One region of the Salinivibrio kushneri genome, then DNA from elsewhere that is predicted to be linked to it. Evidence: predicted binding sites of a transcription regulator. Region 1 holds the regulator's gene; each other region holds the start of a gene.
The links. The regulator CRP, encoded in region 1, controls carbon source genes, mostly activating them, when cyclic AMP is high. The targets are predictions, from matches to a motif close to TGTGANNNNNNTCACA.
Positions count from the first base shown of each region.

Region 2: dinG (ATP-dependent DNA helicase DinG) is a predicted target of CRP. The motif match lies at 3,213-3,228, and genes of this name have one in related genera.
Region 3: N8M53_RS05660 (NupC/NupG family nucleoside CNT transporter) is a predicted target of CRP. The motif match lies at 3,114-3,129, and genes of this name have one in related genera.
Region 4: typA (translational GTPase TypA) is a predicted target of CRP. The motif match lies at 2,350-2,365, and genes of this name have one in related genera.

Region 1 covers NZ_CP114588.1:230,422-234,445, forward strand. The annotation lists gene astD (succinylglutamate-semialdehyde dehydrogenase) at 1-597, shown strand, start outside; gene N8M53_RS01115 (DUF1338 domain-containing protein) at 608-1,399, shown strand; gene N8M53_RS01120 (hypothetical protein) at 1,473-2,339, opposite strand; gene crp (cAMP-activated global transcriptional regulator CRP) at 2,470-3,102, opposite strand; gene N8M53_RS01130 (phosphoribulokinase) at 3,352-4,024, opposite strand, start outside.
Region 2 covers NZ_CP114588.1:899,875-903,898, forward strand. The annotation lists gene N8M53_RS04420 (primosomal replication protein) at 1-236, opposite strand, end outside; gene N8M53_RS04425 (sulfite exporter TauE/SafE family protein) at 261-1,034, opposite strand; gene dinG (ATP-dependent DNA helicase DinG) at 1,049-3,121, opposite strand; gene N8M53_RS04435 (porin) at 3,660-4,024, shown strand, end outside.
Region 3 covers NZ_CP114588.1:1,189,566-1,193,589, reverse strand. The annotation lists gene N8M53_RS05670 (DUF4209 domain-containing protein) at 1-861, opposite strand, end outside; tRNA gene N8M53_RS05665 (tRNA-Ser) at 1,421-1,511, opposite strand; gene N8M53_RS05660 (NupC/NupG family nucleoside CNT transporter) at 1,692-2,900, opposite strand; gene N8M53_RS05655 (NRAMP family divalent metal transporter) at 3,480-4,024, shown strand, end outside.
Region 4 covers NZ_CP114588.1:2,685,349-2,689,372, reverse strand. The annotation lists gene N8M53_RS12350 (DUF4124 domain-containing protein) at 1-457, opposite strand, end outside; gene glnA (glutamate--ammonia ligase) at 570-1,979, opposite strand; gene typA (translational GTPase TypA) at 2,497-4,024, shown strand, end outside.

The DNA of each region.
Region 1 (4,024 bases):
GTGGGTGACAAGATCTTGACGCGCCTAGCACAATGGACAAAAACCGTGCGAGTTGGCGGCCAGTTTGATGATCCGGCGCCGTTTATGGGCGCACAGATCTCAGTGGCGGCAGCAGAGGGTATTCTGGCCACACAGCAAAAGCTTGTTGATCTGGGCGCGAAGCCAGTGATTGAGTGTGAACATCAGCATGACGCGGTGATCTCGCCAGGGATCTTGGATGTCAGTGGTATTCAAGACTTACCGGATGAAGAGTATTTTGGTCCGCTTCTGCAAGTGCAGCGTTACCAGGATATGGCCGATGCGGTCACCAAAGCCAATGACACCCGCTATGGGTTGTCTGCCGGACTTATCAGTGAAGACGATGGTGAATGGCAGTACTTCCTTGACCATATTCGTGCAGGGATTGTTAACCGCAATCGCCAATTGACGGGCGCTAGCGGTGACGCGCCATTTGGTGGGCCGGGTGCCTCGGGGAACTTACGCCCCAGCGCTTACTATGCAGCGGATTATTGCGCTTATCCGATGGCGTCAATGGAAGGGGAGCAGGTGGTACTGCCCGAAACGTTCGCCCCCGGCATTCCGAATCAACAGGACTAAGGAGAGCAACATGGACAGTGGCCAAGCGTTATTCGACAAACTGTGGCAGGACTACATCAACCGTCTGTGCCCTTCGGCACATAAGGTGCATGCCTTATTAGAGGAAGGGCAACCTTTGATCAATGATCATATTGCCTTACGGACATTTGGTTTACCTAAGGTTGGGCTAAAGGTACTTGCGCGTCCATTTCTCGCCTTGGGGTATCAGCAAAAAGGTGACTATACCTTTGAAGCGAAAAAGCTCAACGCCTGCCATTTTGAGCATCCCGATCCTTTGATGCCAAAAGTTTTTATCAGTGAGTTGATGGTCGAGCAATGCTCGCCAACGCTTCAGGCGATTGTCGAGAAGCTGGTGGCGCAGGTCGATGAATCGTCACTAACAGGCAGTGATTTTCTCCATCAGGGGCGTCTATGGGATGTTGATTGGGCGACCTATCAAACCCTTGCCGAAGAGAGTGAATATGCGTCTTGGGTGGCGGCACACGGTTATGGTGCGAACCATTTTACCGTGAGCGTGAATCAGCTGAATGCGCATGATGATTGCCTCTCGGTGAACAACCGATTGCGCGACAATGGCTTTGCGATTAACGAGTCAGGTGGAGAAGTCAAAGGGGATGCATCAGTGTATTTGGAGCAATCCTCCACCATGGCGGATCGCGTACCGGTTGCTTTTTCTGATGACACGCAAACCATCCCGGGTGGATTTTATGAGTTTGCTAAGCGTTATGTCCTGCCCAATGGTGAGCTCTACCAAGGTTTTGTGGCTGCCTCGGCAGATAAAATCTTTGAAAGCACCCACTAGTTATTCGTCCTTGCCCGAATACGGGTCGACGTCATATGAAAGGGAGCGTGTGATACGCTCCCTTTTTTATCGTCTATTGGGCCTCGATGTCGAGCCAAAACGTGTCTGGAATCGCTTGTGTTTCGTTGCTTAAATGTGGGTTATCAACTCGGATTACGGTGCGTTCACTAATGTTTGCCTTTTCAAAGGTTTCCTTAACTAAAGGCGCATTATTGAAAAACTCGATAAATGATCCGTCTTGATACGCCGCTTCAAAAGCGCGATTTAACATCTCGGCGACGTCAGCATGTTGCGGAGACACAAACAGGAACATCGGGAAGCGATAGATCAGCATCAGGTGTGGGTCAACTAACAGATTACCGTATTGCGGCCGCTCGGCTAATTCACTAAAAGGCTCAATCAAGGCACGAGGGAAGAGATCGGCACGACCCGTATCAACCACTTTAAAAATGTTTTCAAAGCTCGATATTTCACGTACGCGAAATCCCGCAGAGTTAAGCACTTTGACGTCGGCCCAGCCTTGTCCCTGAGTCATCGTAAGAGACTGCAAATCACCCGCGCTATTTATCTGAGCGAGTTGGGGCTCAGTGGCTTGGTTGGTAATAAACAGGCGATGGCCGAGTAAACCACGAAACACGGGATAGCGAATGGGGATCAGTTCCGATTCCAGTGTACGGTCGGCACCAAGCCAGTCGACAGTGAGCTTGCCTTGCTTGAGCATCTCCACTTTACGAGACTGAGAGCCAATTTGGCCGTCAAAGGCTTGTAAGGTGACAGATTCTCCCGATTTTTCAGCAAGAAATTCAATCAGCTCAATGGCATAGAGGTCAAGCGCTGAGCCAGCGCGTGGCTCGGGGTGTACAATCGTGGTATTGGATGCGGCATGGACTGAAAACACAGAGAGCGCGAGGGCGGTGAGGGCAGTTATCACTTTTTTCATAAACGATACCTTGTTAATTTAGTGTTAACAACATCGTTTTGAGTTTAGAAGCTATCCGCGTGCTTGCCAGAAAGTGGAGATAAAAAAACCGACGCCAGGGCGTCGGTTGGTGATACAGAGAGCGGCGCAATTAGCGTGTGCCGTATACCACGATGGTTTTACCGTGTGCGGAAATGAGGTTTTGCTCTTCCAGCATTTTTAGAATACGTCCCACGGTTTCACGCGAACAGCCGACAATTTGGCCAATTTCCTGACGGGTGATCTTAATTTGCATACCGTCAGGGTGTGTCATGGCATCTGGCTGCTTCGCCAAGTTCAACAAGGTTTGCGCAATGCGCCCTGTGACGTCCAGGAAGGCGAGATCCCCTACCTTTTGGCTAGTTACCTGCAAACGACGCGCCATTTGTGAAGACAGGCGCATTAAGATGTCAGGGTTAACTTGGATGAGCTGGCGGAACTTCTTAAATGAAATTTCTGCCACTTCACACGGTGATTTAGCGCGAACCCAAGCAGTGCGCTCTTGGTCTTCTTCGAAAAGCCCGAGCTCACCGATGAAGTCACCTTGGTTAAGGTAAGACAGGATCATTTCCTTGCCTTCTTCATCTTTGATCAGTACGGCCACAGACCCTTTCACGATGTAATACAAGGTCTCCGCCTTCTCACCTGCATGGATAAGCGTGCTTTTAGACGGATACTTATGAATATGACAATGTGAAAGGAACCACTCGAGTGTAGGGTCTGTTTGAGGTTTTCCTGGAACCATATAACTTATTTCCTCTGCATGTGTTGCCCGGCAACAACGTCCTATCTTTGTCTGAGGGGTAACCCATCAGATCATTGCACAGAATACGAAGTCTGAACGCGGGCTACAAGCTCACTGTATGTTAACAAGAGTGTATCTTTTTTTGTTGGTGATTTCTTGATTTTGATCTAGGCCAACCGCCTAAAAATCTGGCAAAAACGTGGCTAAGATCACGGCTTGAGAAGTAATACATCATGGATGCGCTACGCCTTAGCCAATCTTGCCTTTTTCTATCAATTGTTGGATCAATGGACGGATAATCAATTCCATCGCAAAGCCCATTTTTCCCCCAGGCACCACTAAGGTGTTATGCCGTGACATAAACGACCCAGTGATCATCTGCAACAGGTAGGGGAAGTCGACATTTTTCATCCCACGAAAGCGGATCACCACAAAGCTCTCGTCCAAAGACGGGATCCCTTTGGCATTTAATGGGTTTGAGGTATCTACCGTGGGAACGCGTTGAAAATTGATATGGGTGCGAGAAAATTGCGGAGTGATATAGTGCAAGTAATCATCCATTGAGCGCACAATTGAGTCGGTCACCGCTTCACGAGAGTGACCTCTATCGCGCGTATCGCGGACAAATTTTTGAATCCACTCTAAGTTGACGATGGGCACCATACCTATCAAGAGGTCGACGTGTTGCGCAACATTGACGTCACCGTCGACCACCCCACCGTGCAATCCCTCGTAAAACAATACATTGGTATTGTCGGCCAAGTCTTGCCATGGTGTGAAGGTACCAGGCATTTGGTTATAGGGCACCGCTTCATCAAAGGTATGTAAATAGCGACGGTATTTTCCCGTGCCTTGGTCGCCATACTCACGAAAAAACTGCTCTAGTCGAGGGAAGTCGTTGGCGGTGGGGCCAAAGTAGCTG
Region 2 (4,024 bases), 670 kb from region 1:
TCGCAAATATGGGTGGCACGCGCATCCGTTAGCACGCCTTGTTGATGGTCGCGGCGCATCACCTCCAATAAGGCTTGCGCTTCATTAACACAAGGTGTTAACAGCTTACCTTTGCAGTGAAAAAGCGGTGTGGCAAATAAAGGTGCTTTGGCTTCACCGCGACGCCGGTCGACCTCTGCCGCTTGAACAGCAAGTTGGTCTAAATGTTGAGCCATTGCATCGATTTGCGCTTTCATGGTGTCGTTCTCTTTTATTGAGGGCTAAAACCACGCATCAACGGCAAGTTTGCCCGCTAAAATAACCACGGCGGTAATAAAAATCGGACGTATAAAGCGGCTGCCAAATCGGATTGCTGAGTGCGCGCCAATAAAGGCGCCCAGCATAAGACACGCGCCCATGGTTAAGCCCAGCGCCCAGCTCACATGGCCTAATAGCGCGAACGCCACCAGTGAGGTGAAGTTACTGGTAAAGTTCATCGCCTTTGCCAACCCAGAGGATAGCAAGATATTCATCCGATAGAGCGACATGGTCGACACGGTCCAAAACGCACCGGTTCCTGGACCTGCCACCCCGTCGTAAAAGCCAAGAGATAAACCCTGACTCCATTGTTTTATCGGCAATTTGGGGCAACGTGTGGGTAGTTGGTTGTTATCCCCCTTTGGGTGTGGGTGCCAGATGGTATACACCGCGGCCACCAATACCACGATCGGTATCGCTTTTTCGAGCCACTCGGTGCTCAAAACGTCCACCAGCAGGGTGCCGGCCGTGGCGCCAATTAAGGTGCCCCAAAATGCATGTTGCCAAAACAAGGGAGAAAATAGGCGCTTTTTATAGTAGGTGAAGGCAGCGGTGCTCGACGCAAAGGTCGCGGCCAGCTTATTAGTCCCCAAGGCAACATGCGGCGGCAGGCCGAGTGATAATAGAGCAGGCACAGTGAGCATGCCGCCGCCGCCAGCGACCGCATCAATAAATCCAGCGACAAAAGCAGTCAGCCCCAGAATAACTAAAGTAGAGAGGTCAATCAGTTCCAGCATGTTAACTCGTCAGTTTAAGGTTCGATCACGCGTTTAAAGGGTGGTAGCGAGTCGAGTAAGGATTGGCCATATCTACGGGTGATAATGCGCCGGTCAAGAAGCACTACTTTACCAGAATCCTCTTCTTTGCGCAGTAGTCGCCCCACTGATTGCACCAGCTTTTTACTTGCTTCTGGCACGGCAATTTGTAAAAACGGGTTGCCACCACAGCGCTCGATATATTCAGCGTGCGCTTCTTCAACCGGCGAGGTTGGCACCGCAAAGGGGATCTTAGTAATAATGAGGTTGGTCAATAAGTTACCCGGTAAATCTAAGCCTTCGGAAAAGCTGCCAGTGCCAAAAATGATGCTGGTTTTATCATCATTAACGGCTTGTTGATGCGCTTTGAGTAACGCGGTACGCGACTGGCTACCTTGGCAAAGCAATTGCCAGCCCCGTTGCTTGCAAGTGCTTTCAATTGCTTGTGTCACTTGTTTCATTTGCCAGTAGGAGGCAAAGAGCACCAAAGAGGCACGTTCACCTTCTAGGTGTTCAAGTATTTTCTCGTTTAATGCATCTGTAAAGGCACTGGCTTGGGGCTCACAAGGCATCGTCGGGATCACCAAGCGCGCTTTATTGGCGTAATCAAACGGTGAGGGTAAGGCTAGATAACGCGAGCCATCGGTTTCGCTCAAACCAACCTGACGGCAGAAATAGCTGAACCGATTTAGAGCACGCAAAGTGGCGGAAAAAAGGCCCACTCCGGCTGCGCGAGACCAGAGCATTTGGTCTAGGCGCCAACCGACTTCCAAAGGAGAGACATGCACCCAAAGATCGCCTTCGCGCTCGCGACACGCCTGCAACCAACGCGCCAAAGGGGCACCTTTGTTCGAATTAGGCTGGGCCATCAAGGTCCATACTTTTTCCAGGTTCTCTAACCGTTGCAGGAAAAAAGCCGTTTCCGCGAGTGCCGGATCAGCCAGTTTTGCCGAAATGTCATTTTCTTTCAGACGCTCATTGATCAAATCATGAATTTTCCCCAATGCTTGATGGGCTTTTTTACTCGCGGTTTTGAGTTGTTCACTGGGCGAGATAAGCGCATCGGGGAGCTCGCCATCGGCAAAGCGGTAGCAACCATCATCGTTGAGCGGCAATTGACTGAGCTGTTGCTTCACGTCGCGTAAGCCTGGGATTAAGGTTTGAATCGCGTCTAGCAAGCTATCGACAAACCGATGTGCACGCTTAATATCAGCGGTATTCCCCAACTTGGTCGTCGCTTGATTGAGCTTTTCTAACCAGCTGATCACACCCAACAGGCTGGCACTGGCGGCAGAAAAGTCTCGCGCGACAGTGGGCAAGTGGTGTGCCTCGTCAATCATATACAGGCATTGTTCTGGCTCGGGCAAGATCACCCCGCCACCGAGCTCTAAATCGGCCAGCAGTAGGCTATGGTTCACCACCACTACATCCGCTTTATCCATCGCTTCGCGTGCTTTAGCAAACGGGCAACCACGGTGGGCGGGCAAACCAGCGTGACAAGTGTGCTTATCAGAGGCGATAGCCTGCCAAAGATGATCAGCAATGGGCTTTGGCCAACTGTCTCTGTCACCATCCCACTTGCCCCGACTCAGTGCAGCGTAGAGATCGTTGAGTAACAATTGTTCGCTGCGCTTGGGTTTTTGGGTAAATAGCGCGCCTTGAATGCTTTCCGTATCCGCGACCGCGCTTAGCTTATGTATACAGCAATAGCGTTTGCGACCCTTGGCCAAGATAAAATCAAACGGCTTTGGGCAAATGCGATGAAAAAACGGGATATCTTTATTGGCAAGCTGCTCTTGCAACGCCACTGTCGCGGTGGAAATCACCACTTTTTTATTGTTGTTGAGTGCAAATGGGATCGCTCCCATCAGATAGGCCATCGACTTACCGACCCCAGTACCTGCTTCTGCCACTAATAATCGGCGTTTAGGCTCGTAATCACCGGCCAGGGTTTTCGCGAGCTCTGCCACCAAATAGTTCTGAGCTTTACGGGGAATAAAGTGGGGAAGTTGATCTTGTAGCGTTTGGTAGCACGCGCGAATGTCTGATTTTACGGCAGGGCTGAGCATCAACAGGTCCGAGTTGCAAAGGTTGGCGGCCAGTATAACACGAGGCAAAAACGTGAAAACGATCGCGAACTGCAAGATTTCCTTACAGATATGAGATCCTGGTCACGAATTTAATTTGAACCATTCTTCGCTATCTTGCTGATCTGCCGTTTGATTAACAAAACGCCTGATTTAAGCCACTGATTAGTTTTTTATTCTAAAAACTGTTTTTTAAAGTGACGTTTTTGGTGTTTTATGTTGTTAGTGTTTGTTGTTTATTTTCATCAAAAGGACAGGTGATCGCGAGATAAACTGTGATCTCAGTTCAACAAATATCACTATATTGTTGTTTTTAAGCGGTTTTTGTCTAGATTGTAATGCGCTTCCAGTGAGTTGACAGAACTACAAATGTTCTGCACGATTAGCCACGAAGTTTCAGTGAACTGGCATTTTGTTCTTCGCAGCGTTTTTGCTGCTGGTAATAGAATGACAGTCACCATAAAACAGAGTTCCAAGAAGGAACTCATAATGACTAAATAGAAAAGGCAGTGGATTAACCATGAAAAAGACTATTCTAGCAATGGCAGTACCAGCTCTGCTGGCTGCTGGCTCAGCATCAGCAAGCATCAACCTGTATGACGCAGAAGGCGTTAAAGTAGACGCGTCTGGTGCAGCCGAAGTGCAATACTTCCAAGCTATCGGTGAAAACAAAGATGGCGAGTGGCGCCTAGATGACGGTGACTTCGCTGTTAACACCGAAGTTGCTGTTTCTGAAGACTTGGCTGCAATCGGTCACTTCGCATTTAAATTCGAAGACAGCACCACTAAAAACGATGAGCTTTACGTTGGTTTCAAAGGCAGTGACTGGGGTACGCTTACTTTCGGTCGTCAACTGCTGATCAACGATGACATGGGCATCACCAA
Region 3 (4,024 bases), 960 kb from region 1:
ATAGAAAGAGTTGGCAGCCATGTTACTGCCCGCAGATCTAGAATCACCTTCCAGTTCAAAACAATCAGCTATCGCAATCAGTGCGTCCAGCCAGCTTTCCTCTTCAGAACACTGCTGATACTTTTTTGCTGCCAATTCAAAATATGATCTCGCCGAATGGAAATCTCCGTCATTCTTCAATTCGAGTGCAATTTTGAATAGCGATGAAGCTATATCCTCTTTAAAATCTCGATCAATTTTTAGCTGGTCAAGTAAGTCCGCAACCCATAGGGTCATAAACTTATTTCTTGGATGCTCGGCGCAGAAGGCTGAGAATAGATTATTTTTTATACCATCTAGCCGATCAGTGTCTCTGATTTGCATGCATAAACGAGCAGCTCGTTCCCATCCGTTTCTCACATCACGATGCCACGTTTCTGAATCAATGGGATTGGAAATATACGAATCTATTGCAATTTTGGCATGCTCTGGATTCTTCGGTTTTCTCAACAACCAGAGAAGATCTGCCAGCCTCGCTTTCAGCCATAACTCATCAACATCGTTCAGAATTGTCTCGAAGAAAATCAATTCTTCCGCAGTAAAATCTTCCGGTTGAGCGGACCGTCTCCCTGCCTGAAAGTCCTGGAAGTACGCTTTGAACGGCTCATTGAGACTATTCGGCCTTAGCATCATTGAAGCTACTCGCGACAGCAACTCAAGGACTCTAGTGTGATTTGGCTTTCCCGCTTCATCCATTTCCTTTGCAGACTTTTGCAGACAACTCATAATTGAAGAGTATCCATTGTGTTTCTCGGGGGATACGTCATAACTCCAGTTACATTCAATGAATATTTCACGAGTCATTTCTAAAGAGGTTGCCATATATTCCCTTCCGTTCAGACCTAAAAGCTCAATCACACCGTGCCGCATAACATTGTATTAGTGCGCGCGCTCGATATGTCAAAACCGTCATGCGCATCTTTTATCACCTAAGCTACTGTTAGTAAAACCACTTTCAACGCTTGAAGCAATCATCTCGTCTACGAAAGTGTGCATGCCGCCTATCACGGTTCAGGCGTTCACATTATCCCCAACCAGTGAAATGCAACCCATTGATTAAATAGCATTTCTATTTTTTCGTTTGGTGATAATGTGAATGTGTGCCGGATAATCGTGCACACAATCTGGCTTCCCTCGCCGATAAGCTGTGTAAATATATAGCTTGGCAGTTTAGTGGAATGCGCTTTAACACCCACGCTACCGCCATTGGTTGGCGGCGTCCAAAAGGCCTTATAGGGCAGTTTTTCGTGGGCTAGATTATCAAACGCTGGGCAGTGTGTTTAGGCAAAGGGGTCTAAAATGTTGGCGCGGTCAGGATTTGGGGATTTATAAGGGGTTAAACGCAAAAAAGCCGCTGACTGATCAGCGGCTTTTCGGTATATGGCGGAGAGATAGGGATTTGAACCCTAGAAGGGCTATTAACCCTTGCCGGTTTTCAAGACCGGTGCTTTCAACCACTCAGCCATCTCTCCGGAACGCGGCGTATATTATTGGGTTCGCTGAGGCTTGTAAACCCTTTATTTGCCGCTTTTTGTCTGTTCGCTCAAGCCGTGATCAGGTTGGCGATATTGCTAGCAAAAGGCGATTAGCTTGCCGCCAATCGCCCTACTTTTACTGAGCCACGTTAGCCGAGTCTCGTTACCGCGCAGTAATTATAGCGCGATAAAAATACCCGCCAGTGCCGCACTCATTAGGTTGGCAAAGGTGGCGGCAATCACTGCGCGCACGCCTAAGCTTGCCACATCTTTGCGGCGCTCGGGCACCATGGCACCAATCGAGCCAAGTTGAATGGCAATTGAGCCAATGTTGGCGAAGCCACACAAGGCAAAGGTCACTATCACCTGGCTTTGCACCGACAAGTTCGCTTTGATATCGGCAAAAGATAAGAAGGCGACAAACTCATTGAGTGCGATTTTCTGCCCTAATAGGTTGCCGACGGCAAACACTTCATGCACCGGCACCCCAGTAAGCAATGCCAAGGGTGAGAATAAATAGCCGAATAGGCTTTCTAGGCTTAAGCCTTCTAAATCAAGCAGCTCGCCAATGCTCCCGAGCCCGGCGTTTAACATCGCAATCACACTGATAAAGGCCACCAGCATGGTACCCACAGCCACCGCGACTTTCATGCCGTTCATCGCGCCGCTGGCCAAGGCATCAATCGCGTTCGCTTGGTCGCTATCGCTGATCTCCACCTGGTTTTGCTCAGCCGGTGTTTCCGTCTCAGGGACAATGATTTTGGCCATTAATAATCCACCGGGCGCGGCCATAAAGCTCGCGGCAATCAGGTATTTCAAATCCACGCCCATGGCGGCATATCCACCAAGTACACTGCCGGCCACTGAGGCCATGCCGCCGACCATTACGGCGAAGAGTTCAGAGCGGGTCATTTTGCTAAGAAAAGGGCGAACTACCAAAGGAGATTCGCCCTGAGAAAGAAAGATGTTGCTGGTTGCCACCAGAGACTCTGCGCGGCTGGTGCCGAGTAATCGCTGTATGCCGCCACCGAGCAATTTAATAACCCACTGCATAATGCCGAGATGATAAAGGAGAGAAATCAGCGCACTGATAAAAATGATTAACGGCAGTACTTTAACAGCGAAAATAAACCCATCGTTCGCCAGAGGTCCAAACACAAATTCGATGCCTTCGTTGGCAAAGGAGAGCAGCTTCGCCGCGCCATTACTCATTGCCCCTAGCATGGCTTGACCAAAGGGAATATAGAGCACCAGGGCAGCAAACCCAGCTTGCAGGCCAAACGCGCCTAGCACTGTTCGCCAGTTGATCGCTTTGCGGTTGGTGGAAAATGCGCACGCGCATAGAAACAGAGCGACCAGACCTGCCGCACTATAGAGGAGTTGCATAAATAGATTACCTTGCCGTTGTGTTGCACTTGCGGTACGGATGAGTACGACACGCTGCCGGGGTGGCAAGAGGTTCCATCATGCGTTACATCGTACCGCGGGTTCGGTGAAGGTGGGCCCGACCTTGGACGCTTTTTCTTCAGCCGCAAATCGCGACACAGTCACTCTTTGGCTATCGCTGAGCAAAGAGCACATGTTGGGCGAGCATTATAGTGTGATTAAACTCTCATTTCCAGCAGAATTTGACGTTCGATCACACTTATTGAGTGGTTATAGAGGGTTGCAAACTGTCTTTTTGGCTGTGTCTTGTCTCTCAGACAATGGTCGGATGTTTATCCCTCTCTTTTTGTGTCACCTTGGTGGTGTCTATCATTCACACCCTGCATCACGCCTGCGCTTAACAAATTTGGCAAGATTGGTTGACACGTTTGGCTCATATGATATTCATGGGTGGCTATTGACAAAATCATTGAAGGTAAAGCGATAAAAATAAGCCTCAATGGAAAAACAAAAGCAATAGCGCTAAAAAACATAAAACAAAGCAAACACAACAACGCAACCACAATAAAGGAAACACACATGCAAACCGTCTCTTCGCATCAGACAGGAGCTAGCTTGTCTGTGATGCAACGTCTACGCGCATTGGGGCCAGGTATCATGATGGCCGCGGCAGCTGTAGGCGGCTCTCACCTTGTTGCCTCGACCAAAGCCGGAGCCATTTATGGCTGGCAACTCGCGGCATTGATCCTGCTCGTTAACTTGTTTAAATACCCCTTTTTTCGAGCAGGCGTACAATACACCGCGGGAACCGGTGAAACCTTGGTCGAAGGCTATGCGCGTTTAGGTCGGCCTTATTTGTGGCTGTTTGTCGCGTTAAGTGCGGTCTCTGGGGTGATTAACACCGCGGCCTTAACCTTATTTAGTGCCAGCTTGCTCAGCTATTTTGTGCCGTTTGATCTCTCACTGACGGTGCTCTCGAGCATTATTGTGGCCACCTGCTTAGTCATCTTGATTGCGGGGCATTACAAAGCGCTGGATACCTTATCGAAAGTGATCATGGCGACGCTGACTTGCGCCACCTTAGTGGCGGTGACGATTGCCGTGGGGAATCCTGTCGCGGTTGA
Region 4 (4,024 bases), 350 kb from region 1:
CGCTTTCTAAATAGTGTACTTGAAAGTGATGGGTGCCTCTGTCTATCGGGCCGAGGTGCCATTGTAGTGTGAGCTGTGAGGCGCTGCGCGTTTGCTCAGGGTGAACCTGAACGGGTTTACCGTCCATCATCAGTTGCACGTGGTCGCTTGGGGAAGCAGCCGGTGCAAGAATGGCTTTTACTGAAACCTTACCGGGATTACTGCGCAACGTTGCGCCATCACTGGGGTGAACCAGTGTGAGCGCCACGTTTGCTTGACTTGTGGGCTGGGTGGTTGTCTGCGATGGTTGGGTTAACGGTGGCGACGGCGACGAGGGAGCGTAATGACGCACTTGGTGGGGCGTGTTGGGAGGCTGATCACTGATATGCCATTGTCCATTTTGATCCCGCCATTGGTAAATCGTGCCAGCCTGGCAGGTGACAGTGAGGCCGAACACGATGATGGTTAGCCAGCGCATCGCTTACCCTTTTTTTCCTGCAGATATTGGCAATGATAAGCCATGTCTCGCGGGTAAAAAGCACAAAAAAGCCCACCTGCGAGGTGGGCAACAATTTATGGTGTATGCGCCTTTACACTGAGTAGTAAAGCTCGAACTCCACAGGGTGAGTCGTCATTTGGATACGCTCAACATCTTCGCCTTTCAGCGTGATGTAAGAATCGATGAAGTCATCCGAGAATACGCCACCTGTCGTCAAGAATTCACGATCCGCGTCAAGCGCTTGCAGTGCTTCTTTCAGTGACTCGGCAACGGTTGGGATTTCCGCTGCTTCTTCCGCTGGCAAGTCGTACAAGTCTTTATCCATGGCATCGCCAGGATGGATCTTATTCTTAATCCCGTCGAGGCCAGCCATCAGCATCGCTGCGAAGCAGAGATAAGGGTTGGCTGTTGGGTCGGCAAAGCGAAGCTCAATACGGCGTGCTTTCGGGCTTGGTACCACAGGGATACGGATTGATGCAGAACGGTTACGTGCTGAGTAAGCCAACATGACCGGCGCTTCAAAGCCAGGGACCAGACGCTTATACGAGTTGGTTGAGGCGTTGGCGAATGCGTTAATTGCACGTGCGTGCTTGATAACACCGCCAATGTAGTACAGTGCGGTTTCAGACAAGCCGCCGTATTTGTCACCGGCAAACAAGTTTTGGCCGTCTTTGGCAAGCGATTGGTGGACGTGCATCCCTGAACCATTATCACCTACCAGTGGTTTTGGCATAAAGGTAGCGGTTTTACCAAATGCGTGCGCCACATTGTGGACGACGTACTTATAGATCTGAATCTCATCCGCTTTGGTGGTCAGTGTGTTGAAGCGTGTGGCGATCTCGTTTTGACCTGCCGTTGCCACCTCGTGGTGGTGCGCTTCAACCACAAGGCCCATTTCTTCCATAACCAAGGACATGGCCGAACGAATGTCTTGTGATGAGTCAACCGGTGCAACTGGGAAGTAGCCGCCTTTTACGCCTGGACGGTGACCTTTGTTACCCCCCTCTAGGGCGGTGCCTGAGTTCCAGCTTGCTTCGACGTCGTCAATTTTATAGAACGAGCCGGCCATATCAGTGGCAAACTTAACGTCATCAAATAGGAAGAACTCTGGCTCAGGGCCGATCAGTACAGTGTCGGCGATGCCGGTTGCACGCATGTAGTCTTCAGCGCGTTTGGCAATCGAGCGTGGGTCACGGTCGTAGCCTTGCATGGTTGAGGGTTCAAGAATATCGCAACGGATATTCAGGGTGCTTTCTTCGGTAAATGGGTCAAGCACGGCGGAGCTGGCGTCTGGCATCATCACCATGTCTGATTCATTAATGCCTTTCCAGCCCGCTACCGATGAGCCATCAAACATTTTGCCTTCTTCAAAGAAGTCATCATCAATTTGATGTGAGGGAATAGAAACATGCTGCTCTTTACCTTTGGTATCGGTAAAGCGCAGGTCGATGAATTTCACCTCGTTTTCTTGGATCAGTGCGAGCACGTTTTCTACTGACATGTGAAATAACCTCCGGTGTCAAATTGAGTAAATAGCGCGTTGGCTCCTTGCTGCATGACAAAGCGAAAACCGTGCCAACAATTATAAGCCGCGCCAAACCGCGTTTAACGCGATAAAATCGCGTGCAGCCTTGGTCAAAAACGCGCATTTTGCACTATTATGGTGCACGTTTGACCGTATATGGTGCAAGGGGCAAAGACAGTGCGTCACTTTGCACGAGATGCGTGCAGCATTGCCCCTTCTCTTTGTAGCAGACAATGCATGACAAGAGTGTGGACGGTCTTTAAAAATTCATTTTTTCTCCAATCACGATGAACCCTTGTATTTGCACAATAAATAACCAACTGAGACGGGGTTAACCCCGAGTGACGGTGAGCTAATTCACATAATAAGGTGGGTTTTGCGACAAAATCTGGTACATTACGGCCGTTTTTTTAATCAGGTGGCGGTGCCGTCGTGTTAGCATAGCTCGCCAACTTCGGCGCGCGCCCCGTCTATCGAGTGAAAAAGAGAGTCCATGACCAACATACAGACAGATAAACTAAGAAATATCGCCATTATTGCCCACGTTGACCACGGTAAAACCACGCTAGTGGATAAGCTGCTGCAGCAATCCGGTACGCTGGCTTCCCGCGGTGAGGTGGAAGAGCGTGTCATGGACTCAAACGACATTGAGAAAGAGCGTGGCATTACCATCTTGGCCAAGAACACGGCTATTAACTGGAATGACTACCGCATTAACATCGTTGATACCCCTGGACACGCCGACTTTGGTGGTGAAGTTGAGCGTATCATGTCGATGGTTGACTCCGTACTACTGGTAGTCGATGCGGTAGACGGCCCAATGCCGCAAACCCGTTTTGTGACCCAAAAAGCTTTCTCTCATGGCCTAAAGCCGATTGTGGTGATCAACAAGATTGACCGCCCAGGTGCTCGCCCGGATTGGGTGATGGATCAAGTGTTTGATCTGTTTGACACCTTAGGTGCATCGGATGAGCAATTGGATTTCCAAGTGGTTTATGCGTCAGCCCTGAACGGGTGGGCGAGCCTAGAAGAAACCACCGAAGGCGAGGACATGGAGCCGTTGTTCAACGCGATCGTCGATAACGTTGACGCGCCTGACGTTGATATCACGACGCCGCTGCAAATGCAGGTGTCTCAGCTGGACTACAACTCCTATGTCGGGGTTATTGGTGTGGGTCGTATCACCCGAGGTTCGGTTAAGCCGAATCAGCAAGTGACGATTGTAAGTGCCGATGGCAGCAAGCGTAATGGTAAAGTAGGCAGTGTTTTAGGCTACATGGGCCTTGAGCGTCACGATGTTAGCGAAGCCTCTGCCGGCGACATTATTGCGATTACCGGTTTGGGTGAGCTGAAAATCTCAGACACGATTTGCGATCCAAGCAATGTCGAAGCGCTGCCAGCACTGACTGTGGATGAGCCAACCGTGACCATGACTTTCCAGGTTAATACCTCGCCGTTTGCAGGACTGGAAGGTAAATACGTCACTTCACGTAACATTCTTGAGCGTCTGCAAAAAGAGTTGGTTCACAACGTGGCACTGCGCGTAGAAGAGACAGATAACCCGGACAAATTCCGTGTCTCAGGCCGTGGTGAATTGCACTTGTCGATTCTGATCGAGAACATGCGTCGTGAAGGGTTTGAACTCGCCGTGTCTCGCCCAGAAGTGATCATCAAAGAAGAAAACGGCGAGAAATTCGAACCGTTTGAGACAGTGACCATTGACGTGCTCGAAGAGCATCAAGGTGGCGTGATGGAAAGCATCGGTCTGCGTAAAGGCGAACTGACGAACATGCTGCCAGATGGCAAAGGCCGTGTGCGCATGGACTTTGTGATGCCATCACGTGGTCTGATTGGTTTCCAAACAGAATTCTTAACACTGACCTCTGGCTCGGGCCTGATTTATCATACCTTTGACCACTACGGTAAGTATAAAGGCGGTGATATTGGCCAGCGTATTAATGGTGTGTTGATCTCTAACGCGGCAGGTAAAGCACTGACTTATGCACTGTTCAACTTGCAAG